DNA from 3 places in the Enterobacter sp. AC1 genome. Region 1 is predicted to be linked to each of the others. Evidence: predicted binding sites of a transcription regulator. Region 1 holds the regulator's gene; each other region holds the start of a gene.
What was found. Region 1 encodes Fur, which represses iron uptake genes when iron is present. Its sites were predicted from a motif close to ATAATAATGAGAACNACTATCAA; they were not measured.

Region 1 (6,802 bases):
TGGTTACCGACCACGATATTTTACAGGTCGATATGCGCAATCACGGTCTTTCCGGGCGTTCAGACGAAATGACCTACGCCGCGATGGCACAGGATCTGCTGGATACGCTGGACGCCAACGGCCTGCAGAAGGTAACACTCATCGGGCATTCAATGGGCGGCAAAGCGGTAATGGCCCTGACGGCGCTTGCGCCGGAACGTATTAACGGCCTGGTGGTAATTGATGTCGCGCCCGTGGATTATGACGTCCGCCGTCACGACGAGATTTTTGCTGCCATCAATGCGGTCACTGAAGCGGGCGCTGCGACCCGCCAGCAGGCGGCTGCGGTCATGCGTGACCATCTTGATGAAGAAGGCGTCGTGCAGTTCCTGCTGAAGTCGTTTGTTGACGGACAATGGCGTTTTAACGTGCCGGTGCTCTGGGCGCAGTACAATAATATCGTGGGCTGGGAAACGGTACCTGCCTGGCCACACCCTACCCTCTTCATTCGTGGCGGTAACTCTCCTTATGTTACCGACGCGTACCGCGACACCTTGCTGGCACAATTCCCGCAGGCGCGCGCCCACGTGATTGCCGGGGCCGGACACTGGGTTCATGCTGAAAAACCTGATGCCGTGTTGCGCGCCATTCGCCGCTATCTTGCTGATACTGCAAATTGATTAAAAAGAGAGCGACTGGAAGGCTGCGGGCTTCCAGTCGTTGGCGTGCCGTTTTTGGTGATGTATGATGGCGCGCTTATCGCCCGGGCATTAGCAGGGCGGCGTGTTTCCCCCGAAGTCTCAGAATCATGGCCAAAGAACAAACGGACCGTACGACACTAGATCTGTTCGCGAATGAGCGTCGACCGGGACGACCCAAGACGAATCCGCTCTCGCGCGATGAACAGCTGCGTATCAATAAACGCAATCAGCTTAAACGCGATAAAAATCGTGGGCTTAAGCGTGTCGAACTGAAGCTTAACGCCGACGCCGTCGATGCGCTTAACGAGCTGGCTGACGCGCGGAATATCAGCCGCAGCGAGCTCATTGAAGAGATGTTGATCGCCCAGCTTGAGACGTTACGCAGCCAGGCATAAGTCTGAAAATCCCCTTTATCGCCCTTTTCATGTAGCACAGAGTGCAGTCCTGCGCGATAGCTGTTTCCGCAGGGTTGCCAGTTCTGCTATTATTGCCCTTATCCGTGGCCAAATTGCGCCACCATACTATTAAGTTTCAAGAGGTTATTTTACTCATGGCAATCATCGGCATTTTCTTTGGCAGTGATACCGGCAATACCGAAAATATCGCAAAAAACATTCAAAAACAGCTCGGTAAAGACGTTGCTGATGTGCATGACATCGCCAAGAGCAGCAAAGAAGATCTCGAAGGCTATGACATTCTTCTGTTGGGTATTCCAACCTGGTACTACGGTGAAGCCCAGTGCGACTGGGATGATTTCTTCCCGACGCTGGAAGAAGTCGACTTCAACGGAAAGCTGGTCGCCCTGTTTGGCTGCGGCGATCAGGAAGACTACGCCGAGTACTTCTGTGACGCGCTGGGGACTATCCGCGACATCATTGAGCCGAATGGCGCAGCGATCGTTGGCCACTGGCCAACTGCCGGTTACCACTTCGAAGCGTCTAAAGGCCTGGCCGATGACGATCATTTCGTGGGTCTGGCCATTGATGAAGACCGTCAGCCAGAGCTGACGGCAGAGCGCGTTGAGAAATGGGTTAAGCAGATCCGTGAGGAACTGCACCTGGACGATATTCTTAACGCCTGATTTCTTCCGCGGCGCAGCGGCGGCTGCGCCAGTGCTCCAGGTCAAACCGATTAAATTAATCGCTACAATCTTTTAACTTTTTCGTCCAGACCTGTACAATGTCTCCCTGATAAACGTGGTTTTCCTTTGAACAAGTTTGTTGGTGATACCACGTTTTTATAAGCATATTTTGCCTGAGACTTGCAGTTTTCATTTAGCCATGGCAGTTCTATAATGAGACGCATTATCCCGGGTGCATTTTCTGTCACTTCCTACAGAAGTGAATCGTTTAGCAACAGGACAGATTCCGCATGACTGACAACAATACCGCATTAAAGAAGGCTGGCCTGAAAGTTACGCTTCCTCGGTTAAAAATCCTCGAAGTGCTTCAGGGTCCAGACAATCACCATGTCAGTGCGGAAGACCTCTACAAACGTCTTATCGACATGGGTGAAGAGATTGGGCTGGCTACCGTCTATCGCGTGCTGAACCAGTTTGACGACGCGGGCATTGTTACCCGTCATAATTTCGAAGGCGGTAAATCTGTTTTCGAACTGACCCAGCAGCAGCACCACGATCACCTGATCTGCCTCGATTGCGGCAAGGTCATTGAATTTAGCGATGATTCCATTGAATCACGTCAGCGTGAAATCGCCGCGCGTCATGGCATCCGCCTGACCAACCACAGCCTGTACCTTTACGGTCACTGCGCTGAAGGCGACTGCCGCGAAGATGACCACGCGCACGACGCAAAATAATCAGTATTCATACTCTGAGCCAGCCGCAAGGTTGGCTTTTTTTTTTCCTGTTTTCAGGCATAAAAAAGCCCGGTAAGCTTAGCGCCACCGGGCATGATAACAGCAGGTTAATTACTGTTACTGCTGCGGATCTCTTTCCAGATCTGGTCGCAACGCTTCGCCACTTCCTGATCGTTACCGGTTTTACGCGCCTGGATACAGGCCTGGTAATCCATCACGCGAACATTTTCCTGCGTTGCGAACTGTTCATGCGCTTTCTCTTTTTTCAGCACATTCAACACGCTCTGGCAGGCCTGAATTTTCTCCGGCGAGCCTTCAGCGGTATTGATGCACGCGCTGTAGGCCTCCTTGAGACGGGAGTCTTCTTGAGGGGCCTGAGTCTGAGCACACGCCACCAGCCCCGACGCCAGCAGCGCGACAATTACGATTTTTTTTATCATGTGCAGTCTCCGGTCCGGCGGGCGCTAACCCGCCGGACGATTCATCAGAAGATGGTGAACGGTGCGATAACCATGAATTTCACGTCACGTTCGTCCTGGAAGATGTTGCCGTAACCGCCCGCATAGCTCGGGATATCGGAGTGGTTGTCATACTGGGTGAAGTGCAGTTTGAACATCGTGCCTTTCGCGCGACCATCCTGCAGGGTATAGATAGCATCCAGGCTGTAGGAGGACTCTTTCAGACGATAGTTTGGATCGTAGTAGGCATCCGGTGTTGCCATATCGGCAGGTTTTGCATCCCAGGCGTAAGCGTAAGAGGCACCCACGGCCCAGCCAGGCAGATTCCAGTTTTTGAGGTCATACATTGCGCCGAAGAAGACCGCTTTCTCGCCGTCGGCGTTGAAGTCGGAACGGTTATCCCACCAGATATCCAGGCGGCCGTTGGACGATGCATAGGTCGGGGTCATACGCTGCAGGAAGTACCCCTGCTGCCCTTCCGCCTTAACCCATGTGCCTTCCAGGCGCAAATCAACCTGACCGACCTTGTAGCCGAAGGTCAGCGCCTGTAACCACGCGGTGCCGTCATAAATATCATTGACGCCACCGTTGCTGACCTTGTCGCGCGTACCGTAGAACTGGTAGCTGGTGCTCAGCGGGCTACCCGCGACATCAAACTTATAGCTGGCCTTGGCAAAGTACTGATCGACATAATCTTGCGCCTGGCCAAATGCGGCTTCGAGAACCAGATCGTTTTTGAAGTCGTATTTCGCACCCAGCGAGTGCAGATAATCTACTTTGGTTTTCTTATCGTTCTGGTAGAACTTGTCCATTTCGATGTGCCATGGTGCTTTATACTCGTTGGTCCACATATAAGAGAAGCTCAACGCACCCGCATCACCGTAGTCAAAGTTCGCCCCGGCTTCTGCCCCCTGATAGGTACCCGGCATAAAGCTCCAGTGCGGCGCTAACAGCGTCTGGCCGGTTGGCTGAATATAGCCACCGCGCGCCCATACCGGGCCGTATTTAAATTTCGCTGCGGCCTTATAAAGGCTGATTCCGCTCTTATCCCCGGACCAGTCTTCTTTATAGGCTTTGTTGCTGGAGGAGAAGGCAATTTCGTTCGGGTGGCCGCTGTCGCCGTTTTCCGCCATTTCGATTGCGGTGAACGCAGCAATATCCAGACCGAACATATCCGCGGCATAACCCGACTGGAAGTCCAGGTTGGCGTTCCAGGTGGAGTGAGAAAGGTTAGTTTTGTATTTGTCTTCAGTGACGTCTTTACGGTCACGTTCACGCTGCCAGTAATAAATACCGCCCGTGAGGGTAGAATCTTCGATGAAACCCGCGGCTTTCGCCTCTGGTGTAACGACCAGGCCCGACATTGCTGTCACACCGGCAATAGCCAGCGCCAGCGCACTACGTTTGCCACTGAACGTACGCATAGATTATTCCTCTTTGACGAATTAAAACGCCTGAAACGGCGAAAATAAAAAAGACCAAATGGTCAGGGGTAGTTATAAATACCCTCGAATTAACTACCGTCTTTAGGTTATTTTTCGCGACGCGAATTATCAATGCTTTTCAGCGGACAAAAGTCAGGATTATGACGAAGTGCACATAATTGGTAGTGCTTTGTAACATTTACCGGAGGGCGAGATTTGGCGGGGCAAGCCATTAAATTTCAGAGGGTAAGATCGTTAATTGCTGTTACTTTTTACAAATTGCGTATTGATGATAAAAAACAAACTTTTTTCAGAAAAATAAGTAGCACCACATTGACCTGATATTTTCCACGATATTATTACCCCCCTGCTTTAACGATATGATCGTTAAATAAAAAAACGCCGCAATAAGCGGCGTTTGTCTCTCATTGACCAATGCAGCGTTATTATTCGCCGATTTTGGTCCAGGTATCACGCAGACCCACGGTACGGTTAAATACCGGTTTTTCCACCGTGCTGTAACGGCTGTCCAGGCAGAAGTAACCTTCACGCTCGAACTGGAACGCTTTACCCGCTTCAGCGGCTTTCAGGGAAGGCTCCGCATAACCCTGCTTGATCACCAGAGATTCCGGGTTGATGGTCGCCAGGAAGTCTTCAGCAGCACCCGGGTTTGGCACGCTGAACAGACGATCGTACAGACGAATTTCCACCGGCAGCGCGTGGGATGCGCTCACCCAGTGAATAACGCCTTTCACCTTGCGGCCGTCCGCCGGATCTTTACTCAGCGTTTCAGCGTCATATGAACAGAAGATGGTGGTGATGTTACCTTCCGCGTCTTTCTCTACGCGCTCTGCCTTGATGACGTAGGCATTACGCAGACGCACCTCTTTACCCAACACCAGACGCTTGTACTGCTTGTTGGCTTCTTCGCGGAAGTCAGCGCGGTCGATCCAGATTTCACCGCTGAACGGCACGTCACGGCTGCCCATTTCCGGCTTATTCGGATGGTTAGGCATGGAGACCAGCTCGCTTTCACCCTGCGGATAGTTCTCGATAACCAGCTTCACCGGATCGATGACCGCCATCGCGCGCGGTGCGTTTTCGTTGAGGTCTTCGCGAATGCAGGATTCCAGAGAAGCCATTTCAATGGTGTTGTCCTGCTTGGTCACGCCGATACGTTTGCAGAACTCACGAATAGACGCGGCAGTATAACCACGACGACGCAGACCAGAGATGGTCGGCATACGCGGGTCGTCCCAGCCCTCAACGTGCTTGTCGGTCACCAGCAGGTTCAGCTTACGCTTGGACATCACGGTGTATTCCAGATTCAGACGAGAGAACTCGTACTGACGCGGATGCACAGGAATGGTGATGTTATCCAGTACCCAGTCATACAGACGGCGGTTGTCCTGGAACTCCAGCGTACACAGGGAGTGGGTGATGCCTTCCAGCGCATCGCTGATGCAGTGGGTGAAGTCGTACATCGGGTAGATGCACCACTTGTTACCGGTCTGGTGGTGTTCAGCAAATTTAATACGGTACAGCACCGGATCGCGCATCACGATGAACGGAGACGCCATATCGATTTTGGCACGCAGGCAGGCTTTGCCCTCTTCGAAGCCACCGGCACGCATTTTTTCAAACAGCGCCAGGTTCTCTTCCACGCTGCGATCGCGGAACGGGCTGTTTTTGCCCGGTGCGGTCAGCGTACCGCGATATTCACGGATCTCGTCAGCAGACAGCTCGTCGACGTACGCCAGACCTTTGTTGATAAGCTCTACCGCATAGGCGTACAGCTGATCAAAATAGTCAGAGGAGTAGCAGATATCGCCAGACCAGTTGAAGCCCAGCCATTGCACGTCGTTCTTAATGGACTCAACGTATTCGATGTCTTCTTTTACTGGGTTGGTGTCATCGAAACGTAGGTTGCACTGCCCCTGATAGTCCTGGGCAATGCCAAAGTTCAGGCAGATAGATTTTGCATGCCCGATATGCAGGTAGCCATTTGGCTCCGGCGGGAAGCGGGTATGAATTGTGGTGTGCTTACCACTGGCCAGATCTTCATCGATGATCTGACGAATAAAGTTACTCGGGCGGGCTTCTGCCTCACTCATCGTGGATTCCTCAAAGCGTAAACAACGTATAACGGCATATGATCTTATAAGCCGGACGTAGTGACAACCCTTAAAACGGCTCTGAAGAAAATAATGGGGGCATTTGCTGCAAAAAAAAGCGGCGGAGGATATCCCCCGCCGCTTAAGGCATGACTCTACTCAGGAGCGATTACTTGCCTTTAATCTCATACAGCGGCGTTTGACCCGCAACCACCTGACCTTTCGCCTGGATGACCAGGCCACTGAAGTCGTCGATGTTGCTGCAAACCACCGGGCTTATCATGGAGCGCGCGTTGGCGTTCAGGAAG
Region 2 (6,802 bases), on a different contig from region 1:
AGGAAGTCACCGGCGGTCTGGATGACACGCAGCTGCGTAACCTGGAGACCCGTCTGGGTTATCTGCGCGAACTGGAAGAACGTCGTCAGGCGATCCTCAAATCCATCGGCGAACAGGGCAAACTGACCGGCGAGCTGGAAAGCGCCATTAACGGTACCCTGAGCAAAACCGAACTCGAAGACCTCTATCTGCCGTACAAGCCCAAGCGCCGCACGCGCGGGCAAATTGCGATTGAAGCGGGTCTTGAGCCGCTGGCAGACCTGCTGTGGAACGCGCCGTCGCACGATCCCGATACCGAAGCGGCGAAATTTATCGACGCTGACAAAGGCGTTGCGGACACCAAGGCCGCACTCGATGGCGCGCGCTACATTCTGATGGAGCGCTTCGCCGAAGACGCTGCCCTGCTCGCCAAAGTGCGTGATTACCTCTGGAAGAACGCACACATCGTCTCTAGCGTCGTCGCGGGCAAAGAGGAAGAGGGCGCGAAATTCCGCGACTACTTCGATCACCACGAACCGATTTCTACCACCCCTTCTCACCGCGCGCTGGCGATGTTCCGCGGACGCAACGAAGGCGTGCTGCAGCTCTCACTGAACGCCGACCCGCAGTTTGACGAGCCGCCGAAAGAGAGCCACTGCGAGCAGATCATCATCGACCATCTTGGCCTGCGCCTGAACAACGCCCCGGCAGACAGCTGGCGCAAAGGCGTGGTGAGCTGGACCTGGCGCATCAAGGTGCTGATGCACCTGGAAACCGAGCTGATGGGAACCGTGCGCGAGCGCGCCGAAGATGAAGCCATCAACGTCTTCGCCCGTAACCTGCACGACCTGCTGATGGCCGCTCCGGCCGGCCTGCGCGCCACCATGGGTCTCGATCCGGGCCTGCGTACCGGCGTGAAGGTGGCCGTGGTTGACGGCACCGGCAAGCTGGTGGCTACCGACACTATCTATCCGCACACCGGCCAGGCGGCCAAAGCGGCCGTTGTGGTCGCCGCGCTGTGCGAGAAGTACAACGTGGAGCTGGTCGCCATTGGCAACGGTACGGCGTCCCGCGAAACCGAACGTTTCTACCTCGACGTGCAGAAGCAGTTCCCGAAAGTGACGGCGCAGAAAGTGATCGTCAGCGAAGCGGGGGCGTCCGTCTATTCCGCGTCTGAGCTGGCGGCGCAGGAATTCCCGGACCTGGACGTTTCTCTGCGCGGTGCGGTCTCTATCGCTCGCCGCCTGCAGGATCCGCTGGCGGAACTGGTGAAGATCGACCCGAAATCCATCGGTGTGGGCCAGTATCAGCACGACGTGAGCCAGACTCAGCTGGCGCGCAAGCTGGATGCGGTTGTGGAAGACTGCGTAAACGCCGTCGGCGTTGACCTGAACACCGCTTCCGTTCCTTTGCTGACCCGCGTGGCGGGCCTAACGCGCATGATGGCGCAGAATATCGTCGCCTGGCGCGATGAGAACGGCCAGTTCCAGAACCGTCAGCAGCTGCTGAAGGTGAGCCGCCTGGGGCCAAAAGCCTTTGAGCAGTGTGCGGGCTTCTTGCGCATCAACCACGGCGATAACCCGCTGGATGCCTCCACCGTTCACCCGGAAGCGTATCCTGTGGTGGAACGCATTCTGGCCGCCACCCAGCAGGCGCTGAAAGACCTGATGGGCGACAACAGCGCCCTGCGCAACCTGAAAGCCGTGGATTTCACCGACGACAAATTTGGTGTGCCAACCGTCACCGACATTATCAAAGAGCTGGAAAAACCGGGCCGCGATCCGCGTCCTGAGTTCAAAACGGCGACTTTTGCCGACGGCATCGAAACCATGAACGATCTGCTGCCGGGTATGGTGCTGGAAGGCGCGGTAACGAACGTTACCAACTTTGGCGCGTTTGTGGATATCGGCGTGCATCAGGATGGTCTGGTGCATATCTCATCCCTTGCCGACAAGTTCGTTGAAGACCCACACACCGTGGTCAAAGCGGGCGACATCGTGAAGGTGAAAGTGCTGGAAGTGGATCTGCAGCGCAAGCGTATCGCCCTGACCATGCGCCTGGACGAGCAGCCTGGCGACACCAACGCGCGCCGTGGCGGCAGTGGCGGTGGCCGCGAGCAGCAGCGCCCGGCCGCTAAAGCCGCGAAACCGCGCGGACGCGATGCCCAGCCTGCAGGTAACAGCGCGATGATGGATGCGCTGGCGGCAGCGATGGGTAAGAAACGCTAAACCCTCACCCTAACCCTCTCCCTAAAAGGGAGAGGGGATCGCGCGGTGCGGTCTTTTCTCCCTCGCCCCCATGGGGAGAGGGCCGGGGTGAGGGGACAAATTATACCGTAATATATGAAACCGATTGCACATCCATATTTAAACCACTAATTATCACCCCGTTAACAAATACTCCCCTTTTCGTTTTCCAGGCAATTCAGCAAATATTGAGCAAGGTCAAACAGGCCGTAAATTAATACCGCAAACAACATTCCGTCACAGTTTTAATATTGCTGATAAAAACTATTCTCATTATCATCCCATAGTAGATAATTTAACCTTTCGTGGAATCAGGCATTATGCAATTCACTCCAGACAGTGCATGGAAGATTACCGGTTTTACCCGCGAAATTAGCCCTGCCTATCGGCAGAAGCTGCTGTCACTGGGCATGCTGCCCGGCTCGTCATTCCAGGTGGTACGCGTGGCGCCGCTCGGCGATCCGGTTCATATCGAAACCCGCCGCGTGAATCTGGTACTGCGTAAGAAAGACCTCGCATTAATAGAAGTCGAAGCCTTATCCCGATAACAAGCCAGCGGTTTCAGTGAGTCTAAAAAAATGAAAAAGTTAACTATTGGCTTAATTGGCAATCCTAATTCCGGCAAGACTACGCTTTTTAACCAGCTGACGGGAGCCCGCCAGCGCGTAGGAAACTGGGCCGGCGTGACGGTCGAACGTAAAGAAGGCCAGTTCACGACAACCGACAACCAGGTCACGCTGGTCGACCTCCCCGGCACCTATTCCTTAACCACCATTTCGTCGCAAACCTCGCTCGATGAGCAAATTGCCTGTCACTATATTCTTGGCGGCGACGCGGACCTGCTGATCAACGTGGTCGATGCCTCCAACCTCGAGCGTAACCTTTATCTCACGCTGCAGCTGCTGGAGCTGGGGATCCCCTGCATCGTGGCGCTCAACATGCTCGACATTGCGGAAAAGCAAAAGCTGCGCATCGACGTCGATGCCCTCTCCGCGCGCCTCGGGTGCCCGGTCGTTCCGCTGGTTTCGACGCGCGCTCGCGGGATTGATGCGCTGAAGCTGGCCATCGATCGCCACACGGGCAACCGCGACGTTGAGCTGGTGCATTACGCGCAGCCCCTCCTGCGCGAAGCCAATATGCTGGCGCAGGAGATGGACAACAGCATGCCTGCGAAACAGCGCCTGTGGCTCGGCCTGCAGATGCTGGAAGGGGATATCTACAGCCGCGCTTACGCCGGACATGCGGCTGATAAACTGGACGTAACGATAGCCCGTCTTCGCGACGAGCTGGACGACCCGGCGCTGCACATCGCCGATGCGCGTTACCAGGCCATCGCCTCGATCTGCGACGTGGTCAGTAACGCCCTCACGGCGGAACCCAGCCGCTTTACGGCGGCGGTGGATAAGGTCGTGCTTAACCGCTTCCTCGGCCTGCCCGTCTTCCTGCTGGTGATGTACGTGATGTTCCTGCTCGCCATTAACATCGGCGGCGCACTGCAGCCCATTTTCGATGCCGGCTCCGTTGCAGTCTTCGTGCACGGAATTCAGTGGGTGGGTTACACCCTGCACTTCCCGGAATGGCTAACCATCTTCCTCGCACAGGGGATCGGCGGCGGTATCAACACCGTTCTGCCGCTGGTGCCGCAGATCGGCATGATGTATCTGTTCCTCTCGTTCCTGGAAGACTCCGGCTACATGGCGCGCGCCGCGTTCGTGATGGACCGTCTGATGCAGGCGCTGGGCCTGCCGGGAAAATCCTTCGTCCCGCTGATTGTCGGCTTCGGCTGTAACGTTCCGTCGGTGATGGGGGCGCGCACCCTTGATGCGCCGCGTGAACGTCTGATGACCATCATGATGGCGCCGTTCATGTCCTGCGGCGCCCGTCTGGCGATCTTTGCCGTCTTTGCAGCAGCCTTCTTTGGTCAGCAGGGCGCGCTGGCGGTCTTCTCACTGTATGTGCTGGGCATCGTGATGGCGATCCTGACCGGCTTAATGCTGAAACACACGATCATGCGCGGTGAAGCCTCGCCGTTTGTGATGGAGCTGCCGGTGTATCACGTGCCGCACCTGAAAAGCCTGGCGATCCAGACCTGGCAGCGCCTGAAAGGCTTTGTGCTGCGCGCCGGTAAGGTGATTGTCATCGTCAGTATTTTCCTGAGCGCGCTGAACAGCTTCACCCTCAGCGGGCAGGCGGCAGATAACATCAACGACTCGGCCCTTGCCTCCGTCAGCCGCGTCATCACCCCGGTCTTCAAACCGATTGGCGTGCATGAGGATAACTGGCAGGCAACCGTCGGGCTGTTTACTGGTGCAATGGCAAAAGAGGTGGTTGTCGGCACCCTGAACACGCTCTACACCGCAGAGAACATTCAGGAGCAGGAATTTAATCCGGCAGAGTTTCATCTCGGCCATGAACTGCTGGGTGCCGTAGAGGAAACCTGGCAGAGCCTGAAAGATACCTTTAGCCTGAGCGTGCTGGCCAACCCGATTGAAGCCAGCAAAGGCGACGGCGAAATGGCGACGGGTGCCATGGGCGTGATGAGCGAGAAATTTGGCAGCGCCTCCGCGGCCTACAGCTACCTCATCTTTGTTCTGCTCTACATTCCGTGCATCTCCGTGATGGGGGCGATTGCCCGCGAGTCCAGCCGCGGCTGGATGGGCTTCTCCATCCTGTGGGGCTTAAACATTGCGTACTCGCTGGCGACGCTCTTCTATCAGACCGTTAACTTCAGCCAGCACCCGCGCTACAGCCTGGTCTGCATCCTCGCGGTGGTTCTGTTTAACGCGATCGTTCTCGGCCTGCTGCGGCGCGCGCGCAGCCGCGTCGATATCGACCTGCTGGCTAATCGTAAAACCGCCGCGACCTGCTGCAGCAGCCCGGCGGGCGACTGTCACTAAGGAGCACGTAATGGCATCGTTGATTCAGGTTCGTGATCTGCTGGCGCTACAGGGACGGATGGAGGCCAGACAAGTAAGCCTCACCCTGCACATGCCGCAGCCGATGATCGATGCCATGCTGGAAAGGCTTGAAGCGATGGGGAAAGCCGTGCGGATTCAGGAAGACGCGGACGGCTGCCTCTCCGGCAGCTGTAAAAGCTGCCCGGAAGGCAAAGCCTGCCTCAGGGAGTGGTGGACACTGCGCTAATAAGGCCGGGCATCGCTGCCCGGCTTTTTCGTATTACTTATACACGTCCGCCGTTGCGCGCACGTTTTTGGTCTGCTTTTCAGCACTGGTGACAACGTAGTACGTCCCGCCCAGCTCATCCGCTTTCTTCGACAGCTCGGCTCTTGCGTCCATCGGCGCGGTGGTGTCAGACGTAGAAATCTCACCAACTTTGGTCAGATTCATTCCGGCAACTTTATCTTTTTCCAGCTCTTTTGCCGCAAAGGCGCCAAATGAAAGTGACCCAATAACCAGAGAAGTGACAATACCTGTAACAAGTTTCATAGCCTGACTCTCCATAGGATTGTTGTTTTGATTATCGTAGGCAGAACAACCGCAACGACAACTGGAGTATGGTTGCGGTGTGTTACTTTTTCCAGGCTGGATGGAAAATAATCAGTCGAAACGTTGACTTAACGCAATGAGCGCTGAACAAAACTCCGCCGGATGAGAGATAAACGGGGCGTGCGCGGCTTTGGCAATGACCTGCGATTCGCTGTCCGGCCAGAGCGCGTCCAGGAGCGGCACCACTTTGCGCGGCACGAGGCCGTCGAGGTAGCCATAGATGCGCAGGTGCGGCACAGCCAGCGAGGCCAGCGGCTCGCGCAGGTCAACCGTTTTCAGAATCTCCAGCCCACCGTTAAGCACCTCCACGTCCGGCATCGGCAGGGAAAGCACGGTCTGCTTCAGCGTTCTCGCATCCTGACGCGCGGTTTCCGTGCCCATCGTCTGCAGGGCGAGGAACCGCTCTACGGTCCGCTGGAAATCTTCGCTCAGCTGCTGCTGGAAGCTCGCCAGCACGTCAGGTTTAATGCCTGGCCACACCTCTTGCGCGCTAAAGCAGGGCGATGACGCCACGGTTACCAGCGCCTTCACGCGTTCAGGCTGCGACAGCGCAATCTGGCTCGCCACCAGCCCGCCCAGGCTCCAGCCGAGCCAGATAGCGTTTTGCGGCGCAGCCTCCAGAACCTGCTGCGCCATCTCATCAAGCGACATCGCCCCAAAACCGCGGCTGCGGCCAAAACCGGGTAAGTCCACCAGATGCAGCGTGAAATGCGAGGCAAGTTCCTCACTTATGCAATGCCACACTTCTGCATTCAGGCCCCATCCGTGCAGCAGCACAAGATGGCAATTTCCTGTCCCTGCAGTCTGCCACCACAGCGTCTTCATCAGTTACTGTTCTCTTTTTTCACATGGAGGTTGCACATGCTAACAGTGCCCGGCGCGTGCTGGCTATGCCAAATGCCGCTTGCACTCAGCGGATGGGGCATCTGCTCCGTCTGCACGCGATCGCTGGAAGGGCGAATCGCGACCTGCCCACAGTGTGGTTTACCGGCCACGAACCCCGTTCTGCCCTGCGGCCGTTGCCTGAAAAAATCCCCGCCGTGGAGCGCGCTGGTGGCCGTGGATGATTA
Region 3 (6,802 bases), on a different contig from region 1:
ACCCTCGGTGATGTTCCACACGCGCTCGGCGTACTGCAGCAGTTTGGCACGTTTGGTGTCACGCTTTTCGTTCCACAGCGCAGGCAGAACAACGGCCAGCGTCTGCGCGTGATCCAGACCGTGCATTGCCGTCAGCTCGTGGCCCAGCATGTGGGTCGCCCAGTCCTGCGGCACGCCAGCCCCGATCAGGCCGTTCAGCGCCTGCGTTGCGGCCCACATCACGTTGGCGCGAACGTCATAGTTTTCCGGCTCTTTTAGCGCTTTCGGGCCGTCTTCGACCAGCGTCAGCAGAATGCCTTCCGCGAAGCGATCCTGAATTTTGGCATCAACCGGGTAGGTGACGTATTGCTCAACGGTATGCACAAAGGCGTCCACCACGCCGTTCGCTACCTGACGCGCAGGCAGGGTGTAGGTGTAAACCGGGTCCAGGATGGCGAACACGGGCTGAACGTGCTCGTTCATAAAGGCCTGCTTATCACCGGTGGTTTTGCGGGAGATAACGGCACCCTTGTTGGATTCAGAACCGGTGGCCGGGAGGGTCAATACGGAGCCCATCGGGATTGCGCTTTTAATGTCGCTGCCGCGGGTTTCCAGAATGTGCCATGGGTCAACGCCATCCGGGTAATGTGCCGCCGCCGCGATGAATTTGGTGCCGTCCAGCACGGAACCGCCACCGACGGCGAGCAGGAAGGTGATCTTCTCTTCGCGGGCGATTTTCACCGCGTTCATCAGCGTTTCGTAAGACGGGTTTGGCTCGATGCCGCCAAACTCACGCACGTCCAGACCGTCCAGACCGTCCAGGGCGCTGTAAACCTGATCCAGCACGCCGGTTTTTTTCACGCTGCCGCCACCGTAGGTGACGAGGACGCGGGCGTCAGCAGGGATCTGCGCGCGCAGGTCAGCGATAGCGTCTTTACCAAACAGAATGCGGGTTGGGGTGTGAAGGTTAAAGTTATTCATTGCTCGTTCCCTTTCGTGGGTGAAAAACCGTGGTGGCGCAGAGGGCAACCTGATGCTGCACATTGTGGCCGTCCGGGGATATCCTCTCAATGCACATTTCTGCCGATGTCTTGCCCATTTCTACAGAGCACTGGAGAAAGCGCGGAAAACGACGCACACTGTCAGCGTCGGAAACCGTACCCGGAGTAACGTAAAATGAATCGTGACGCGATCTGTCATCAGCTCACTTTGCAGATTAAAGAACTGATAGATAACGAAAAGGGTGTCAGCGAACTGCTGCCGGATATTCGCCTGCTGTACGGCACGCAGCCCGGGACGCGCACGCCGGTGATGTACCAGCCGGGCATCGTTTTTCTCTTTTCAGGCCATAAAATTGGCTATATCAATGAGCGCGTCTTTCGGTACGACACCAATGAATATCTGCTCCTGACAGTACCTTTACCCTTTGAATGTGAAACTTTCGCGACAGAGGCGGTTCCGCTGGCGGGGATCCGCGTCAATGTTGATATCCTTCAGCTGCAGGAGCTGCTGATGGAGATTGGCGAAGACGAGCTCTTCCAGCCGTCAATGGCGTCGAGCGGGATTAACTCCGCAACGTTATCGGAAGAGATCCTCTGCGCCGTTGAGCGTCTGCTGGACGTTATGGAAAGGCCGCTGGATGCGCGCATTCTGGGCAAGCAGATTATCCGCGAAATTCTCTACCACGTGCTGCTGGGGCCCGGCGGTGGGGCGTTACTCGCCCTGGTGAGCCGACAGACCCACTTTAGCCTGATAAGCCGCGTGCTCAAGCGTATTGAAAGCCAGTACACCGAAAACCTCAGCGTCGACCAGCTGGCGGCGGAAGCGAACATGAGCGTCTCGGCGTTTCACCATAACTTCAAATCGGTGACCAGCACCTCGCCGCTGCAGTACCTTAAAACCTACCGGCTGCATAAGGCGCGGATGCTGATGATCCACGACGGCATGAAGGCCAGCGCGGCGGCAATGCGGGTGGGTTATGAAAGTGCGTCGCAGTTTAGTCGGGAGTTTAAGCGCTACTTCGGCGTCACGCCGGGGGAAGATGCGTCACGCATCCGAACCATGCAGGGAGTTTAGGCTTTTTCCCCTCTCCCTGCGGGGAGAGGGTCAGGGTGAGGGGGTCACGCGCTGCAGTACTTCTTCTTAATCACTACCGCAATAGTCCCTACCAGTCCCGCGACCAGCAGGAACATCGGCAGCACCATCAGGAAGGTCATCACCTGGTCTTCATGGTGTTTCACAAAGGGGATCATATTCAGCGCGTAGCCGAGCGTGGTGACCACGCCCACCCACAGCAGAGCGCTCAGCCAATTGAAGAACTGGAAGCGACGGTTAGAGAGACCGGAAATGCCCGCCATGGTGGGCAGAAGTGTGCGAACAAACGCCAGGAAACGCCCCGCCAGCAGCGCCAGCAGGCCGTGGCGATCGAACATGCAGGTCGCACGCTGATGATATTTATGCGGTAGCTGCGCCAGCCAGCCTTTTACGATGCGCGTATTCCCCAGCCAGCGGCCCTGCAGATAGCTCAGCCAGCAGCCCAGGCTGGCGGCGGAGGTGAGGATAACCATTGTTGGCGTAAAGTCCATGACGCCTTTGCCGATTAACGCCCCGGCAAGTAAAAGCAGGCTGTCACCGGGTAAAAACGAGGCTGGCAGTAATCCGTTTTCCAGAAACAGGGTTGCGAACATCACGAAATAGACGATACCGACGACGTGAGGATCCGCCAGCGCGGCAAAGTCGTGTTGCCAGAGCGCCGCGATAATATCTTGAATTACAGCCATGGACTTTCCTGTGGAACAGCAGATATAGAACTATTGTACTCCCTTATTCGCCCGTCGGGTTTGATCCCGGGCGCAACTCATGCAGACTTTTCTGCTTGCAGTGTCCACAAATGCGTCCAGGGAGTACATTTTCAGCCAGCACTCTACACGATACGCTCAAACCCTGCTGCTAAATCCGCAATTAAATCGTCCACATTTTCTAAACCAATATGCAGCCGGATCAGGGTGCCGCTGAAGTCCACTTCACCGCCGGGGCGCAGGGCCGCGACCTGTTCCGGCTGGTTAGGCAGGATCAGGGATTCAAAACCGCCCCAGGAGTAGGCCATGCTGAAGAGGGTAAAGTTATCCAGATAGCTTGCCAGCTCGTCGTTATTCAGCCGTTTTTTCAGCACGAACGAGAACAGACCGCTGCTGCCTGTAAAGTCACGCTGCCAGAATTCATGACCTTTACTGCCGGGCAGCGCGGGATGATTAACGCGCTCCACCAGCGGGTGCTGCGCCAGCCATTCGGCCACCTTCAGGCTGCTTTCATGGTGCTGACGCAGGCGAACTCCCAGCGTGCGAAGTCCGCGGCTGGTCATGTACGCCGTATCTGCATCCACCATCTGGCCCATCAGGTAAGCATTTTCACGCAGCTGGTCCCAGCAGCGCGCGTTGGAGACTGCGGTTCCAATCATGCCGTCAGAGTGGCCAATCAGGTATTTCGTCGCCGCCTGAATGGAGATATCGATGTCAAACTCCAGCGCTTTAAACAGCACGCCTGCCGCCCAGGTGTTGTCGATCATGACGATTGCCTCTGGCGCTTTGCTGCGCACGGCCTTCACGATAGCCGGCACGTCGTGGACTTCCATGGTGAGCGATCCCGGCGATTCCAGGAACACAATGCGCGTGTTTGGCTGAATAAGTTCGGCAATGCCTTCGCCAATCAGCGGGTCGAACCAGCCGGTCGTGACGCCGAGCTTGCTGAGGATTTTGGTGCAGAAGTCCTGGCTGGGTTCATAGGCGGTGTTGGTCATCAGGATATGGTCGCCCTGTTCAACAAACGCCAGAATGGTGTTGGCCACCGCAGCCGCCCCGCACGGGAACAGCGCGCAGCCTGCTCCGCCCTCCAGCTCGCACATCGCTTCCTGCAGGGAAAAATGGGTTAGCGTGCCGCGACGGCCATAAAACAGCCCGCCTTTTGCACGATTGCGCGTGGCGTTTCTTTTCTCCTCAACAGTCTCAAACACCAGTGAGGAGGCGCGCTGAATCACGCTGTTGACCGATCCCTGAGTGTATTTTTTGCTGCGTCCAGCCTGTACCAGCGTGGTATCAAGATGCTTCTTTGTCATGTTCGCTAACCCTGTTTTTATACGTCTGGACGTCCAGACTACCACGATTGGAAAAAACTGCACCCGCAGGCTTATCGAATAAGCAGAAAATTTCAGCAAAAAAACGCATAAGAAATTTTTACTGCGTAAGCGCAAGGAAAGTGAACGAAAATTGCGGCACCATGTAAATACTAATGAGAACGACTATCAATTCGACGACGTTTTGATATTATTACGGTCAGATTTTGTGATTTGCGTCCTGGAGATACAGAGTGGGTAATAATTTGATGCAGACGGATCTCTCCGTTTGGGGCATGTATCAGCATGCTGACATCGTGGTTAAGATTGTGATGATCGGCCTGATTCTGGCGTCCGTTGTCACCTGGGCTATTTTCTTCAGCAAGAGCGCCGAGCTGCTTTCGCAGAAGCGTCGCCTCAAGCGGGAACAATTACAGCTGGCTGAAGCCCGCTCTCTGGATCAGGCCTCGGACATAACCTCATCCTTCCACGCGAAAAGCCTGACCACCCTGTTAGTGAATGAAGCACAGAACGAGCTGGAACTCTCTGCAGGCAGTGAAGATAACGAAGGCATCAAAGAACGTACCGGTTTCCGCCTGGAGCGTCGCGTTGCGGCCGTTGGCCGACACATGGGGCGCGGCAATGGTTATCTGGCGACGATCGGTGCAATCTCGCCGTTTATCGGTCTTTTCGGTACGGTCTGGGGCATCATGAACAGCTTTATCGGTATCGCGCAGACCCAAACCACCAACCTGGCTGTTGTGGCACCGGGCATCGCAGAAGCGCTGCTGGCAACGGCAATCGGTCTGGTTGCCGCTATTCCCGCGGTGGTTATCTACAACATCTTCGCACGCATGATTGGCAGCTACAAAGCCACCCTCGGTGACGTTGCCGCGCAGGTCCTGCTGCTGCAAAGCCGCGATCTCGACCTGAATGCCAGCTCGGTTAAGCCGGTGCATGCGGCGTCTAAACTGCGCGCAGGTTGATACGATGGCGATGCGTCTAAACGAAAATCTGGACGATAACGGCGAAATGCATGAAATCAACGTGACGCCGTTTATCGACGTCATGCTGGTTCTGCTGATTATCTTTATGGTGGCTGCGCCGCTGGCGACGGTCGACGTGAAGGTAAACCTGCCGGCCTCTTCCAGCCAGCCACAGCCGCGCCCGGAGAAGCCTGTCTACCTGTCAGTGAAGGCGGATAAATCCATGTTCCTGGGTAACGACCCGGTAACGGATGCGTCAGTCATTCCGGCGCTGGATCAACTGACCGGCGGCAAGAAAGACACCACCGTCTTCTTCCGTGCAGATAAGACCGTCGACTATGAAACCATGATGAGGGTAATGGACACGCTGCATCAGGCGGGGTACCTGAAGATTGGTCTGGTCGGCGAAGAAAAAGCGGCCGCGAAGTGATGAAGTGATAAGGAAGCTGGCGAAAGCCAGCTTTTTTGTTTGTTGCTATGTTAAATCGTTATTATTTTCTGCTGCATATCCCCATTCTTCATATTTATTTATTAATAAAGCCATAATTAATAATCTATTGATAGTTAAGTAAATATCAGTATTCGGCTGCGCTTTTAAAATATATCTTTTGCTGAAATGGCGTCGCGGAATATCCCCACTACGCTTAAAAAAGATAATAAAAACAGACCTTCTTCGAAGGATCTTTTCATCTGCACAGCAAGAGACTCCCTATGGCTACGATGACATGGCTGTATCCGCACGCGCCTCAAAACGACCAGTTCTCGCTTTCTGCAATTCGACGACGCGCCGACAGACTAATACTGGGGCTTATCTGGTCGATGTGGGGCATCTCGCTGGGCGTAGGTTATATGAACGAGAATAGTGTGCAGGGTGCGGTCGTTGGCACCTCTCTGGCCTGCTTATCGACGCTGCTAACGCTGCTGCTTCCCGGCACGCTGCTGCTCCGCCTGAGCTCTGCGTTTGTGCTAATGGCATTTTCCGCGTTGCTCATTCATCTGGGCGAGGGTGAAACCGAATACCATTTTTCTGTTTTCGTCCTGCTTTCCGCGCTGCTTGCCTGGCGAGACTGGCGGCCCCTGGTGATGGGGGCCGCGGTCATCGCGTTACATCATCTGGTGTTTAACTATCTACAGGAAAACGACCTTTACGGTGTCGTGGTGTTTATGCACACCGGCTTTCATATGGTGGTTTTTCATGGCCTTTTTGTGGTGGTTCAGACCGCAATCCTGGTTCTGCTGGCGATACGAATGGAGCAGGACGCCCGTTCAGCGAGCGAGGTGGCAAGGCTCGCGGGCGTGATCAACCGGGAGCCGGGGTACCTCACGCTTGCCGTCGATGCGGTGCCGGCAGAGTCTCCTTTTGCCCGCACCTTTAGCCTGACGCTTGGCACCATGCGTGCCACGCTTGAGCAGGTCAGCGTCAATATCGGACAACTGCTGGAAGCATCCCGCGCGCTAGGACAGCGCAACAGCGCGCTGTCGGAACGTACCGATCATCAGGCAAGTTCGCTGGCGACGGCGGCCAGCGCGATGGAACAGTTAAGGGCAGTCGCAACCCTGACCAGTGAAAAAGCCAGCCAGGTCAGGGAGGTGGCGTTCAATACCAGTAGCGTGGCGGAACAGGGGGGCCATAACGTACGACAGGCGATTGCGGCGATGGAACACATTCGCGAGGAGTCGCAGCGTATTTACGCCATTCTGGAGCTGATTGACGGGATTGCGTTTCAGA

Region 2: feoA (ferrous iron transporter A) is a predicted target of Fur. The motif match lies at 2,483-2,505, and genes of this name have one in related genera.
Region 3: exbB (tol-pal system-associated acyl-CoA thioesterase) is a predicted target of Fur. The motif match lies at 4,258-4,280, and genes of this name have one in related genera.

Annotation. Positions count from the first base shown of each region.
Region 1 is NZ_JBNDIZ010000002.1:399,407-406,208, reverse strand. Features, by position in the region: gene ybfF (esterase) at 1-659, shown strand, start outside; gene ybfE (LexA regulated protein) at 788-1,075, shown strand; gene fldA (flavodoxin FldA) at 1,231-1,761, shown strand; gene fur (ferric iron uptake transcriptional regulator) at 2,052-2,498, shown strand; gene chiQ (ChiQ/YbfN family lipoprotein) at 2,606-2,935, opposite strand; gene chiP (chitoporin ChiP) at 2,983-4,380, opposite strand; gene glnS (glutamine--tRNA ligase) at 4,827-6,494, opposite strand; gene nagE (N-acetylglucosamine-specific PTS transporter subunit IIBC) at 6,664-6,802, opposite strand, start outside.
Region 2 is NZ_JBNDIZ010000008.1:87,611-94,412, forward strand. Features, by position in the region: gene M2433_RS19960 (Tex family protein) at 1-2,207, shown strand, start outside; gene feoA (ferrous iron transporter A) at 2,546-2,773, shown strand; gene feoB (Fe(2+) transporter permease subunit FeoB) at 2,804-5,122, shown strand; gene feoC ([Fe-S]-dependent transcriptional repressor FeoC) at 5,133-5,369, shown strand; gene M2433_RS19980 (YdgH/BhsA/McbA-like domain containing protein) at 5,403-5,672, opposite strand; gene bioH (pimeloyl-ACP methyl ester esterase BioH) at 5,784-6,557, opposite strand; gene gntX (DNA utilization protein GntX) at 6,594-6,802, shown strand, end outside.
Region 3 is NZ_JBNDIZ010000006.1:2,596-9,397, reverse strand. Features, by position in the region: gene yqhD (alcohol dehydrogenase) at 1-960, opposite strand, end outside; gene M2433_RS16735 (AraC family transcriptional regulator) at 1,156-2,055, shown strand; gene yghB (DedA family general envelope maintenance protein YghB) at 2,100-2,759, opposite strand; gene metC (cystathionine beta-lyase) at 2,903-4,090, opposite strand; gene exbB (tol-pal system-associated acyl-CoA thioesterase) at 4,342-5,073, shown strand; gene exbD (TonB system transport protein ExbD) at 5,078-5,503, shown strand; gene M2433_RS16710 (methyl-accepting chemotaxis protein) at 5,785-6,802, shown strand, end outside.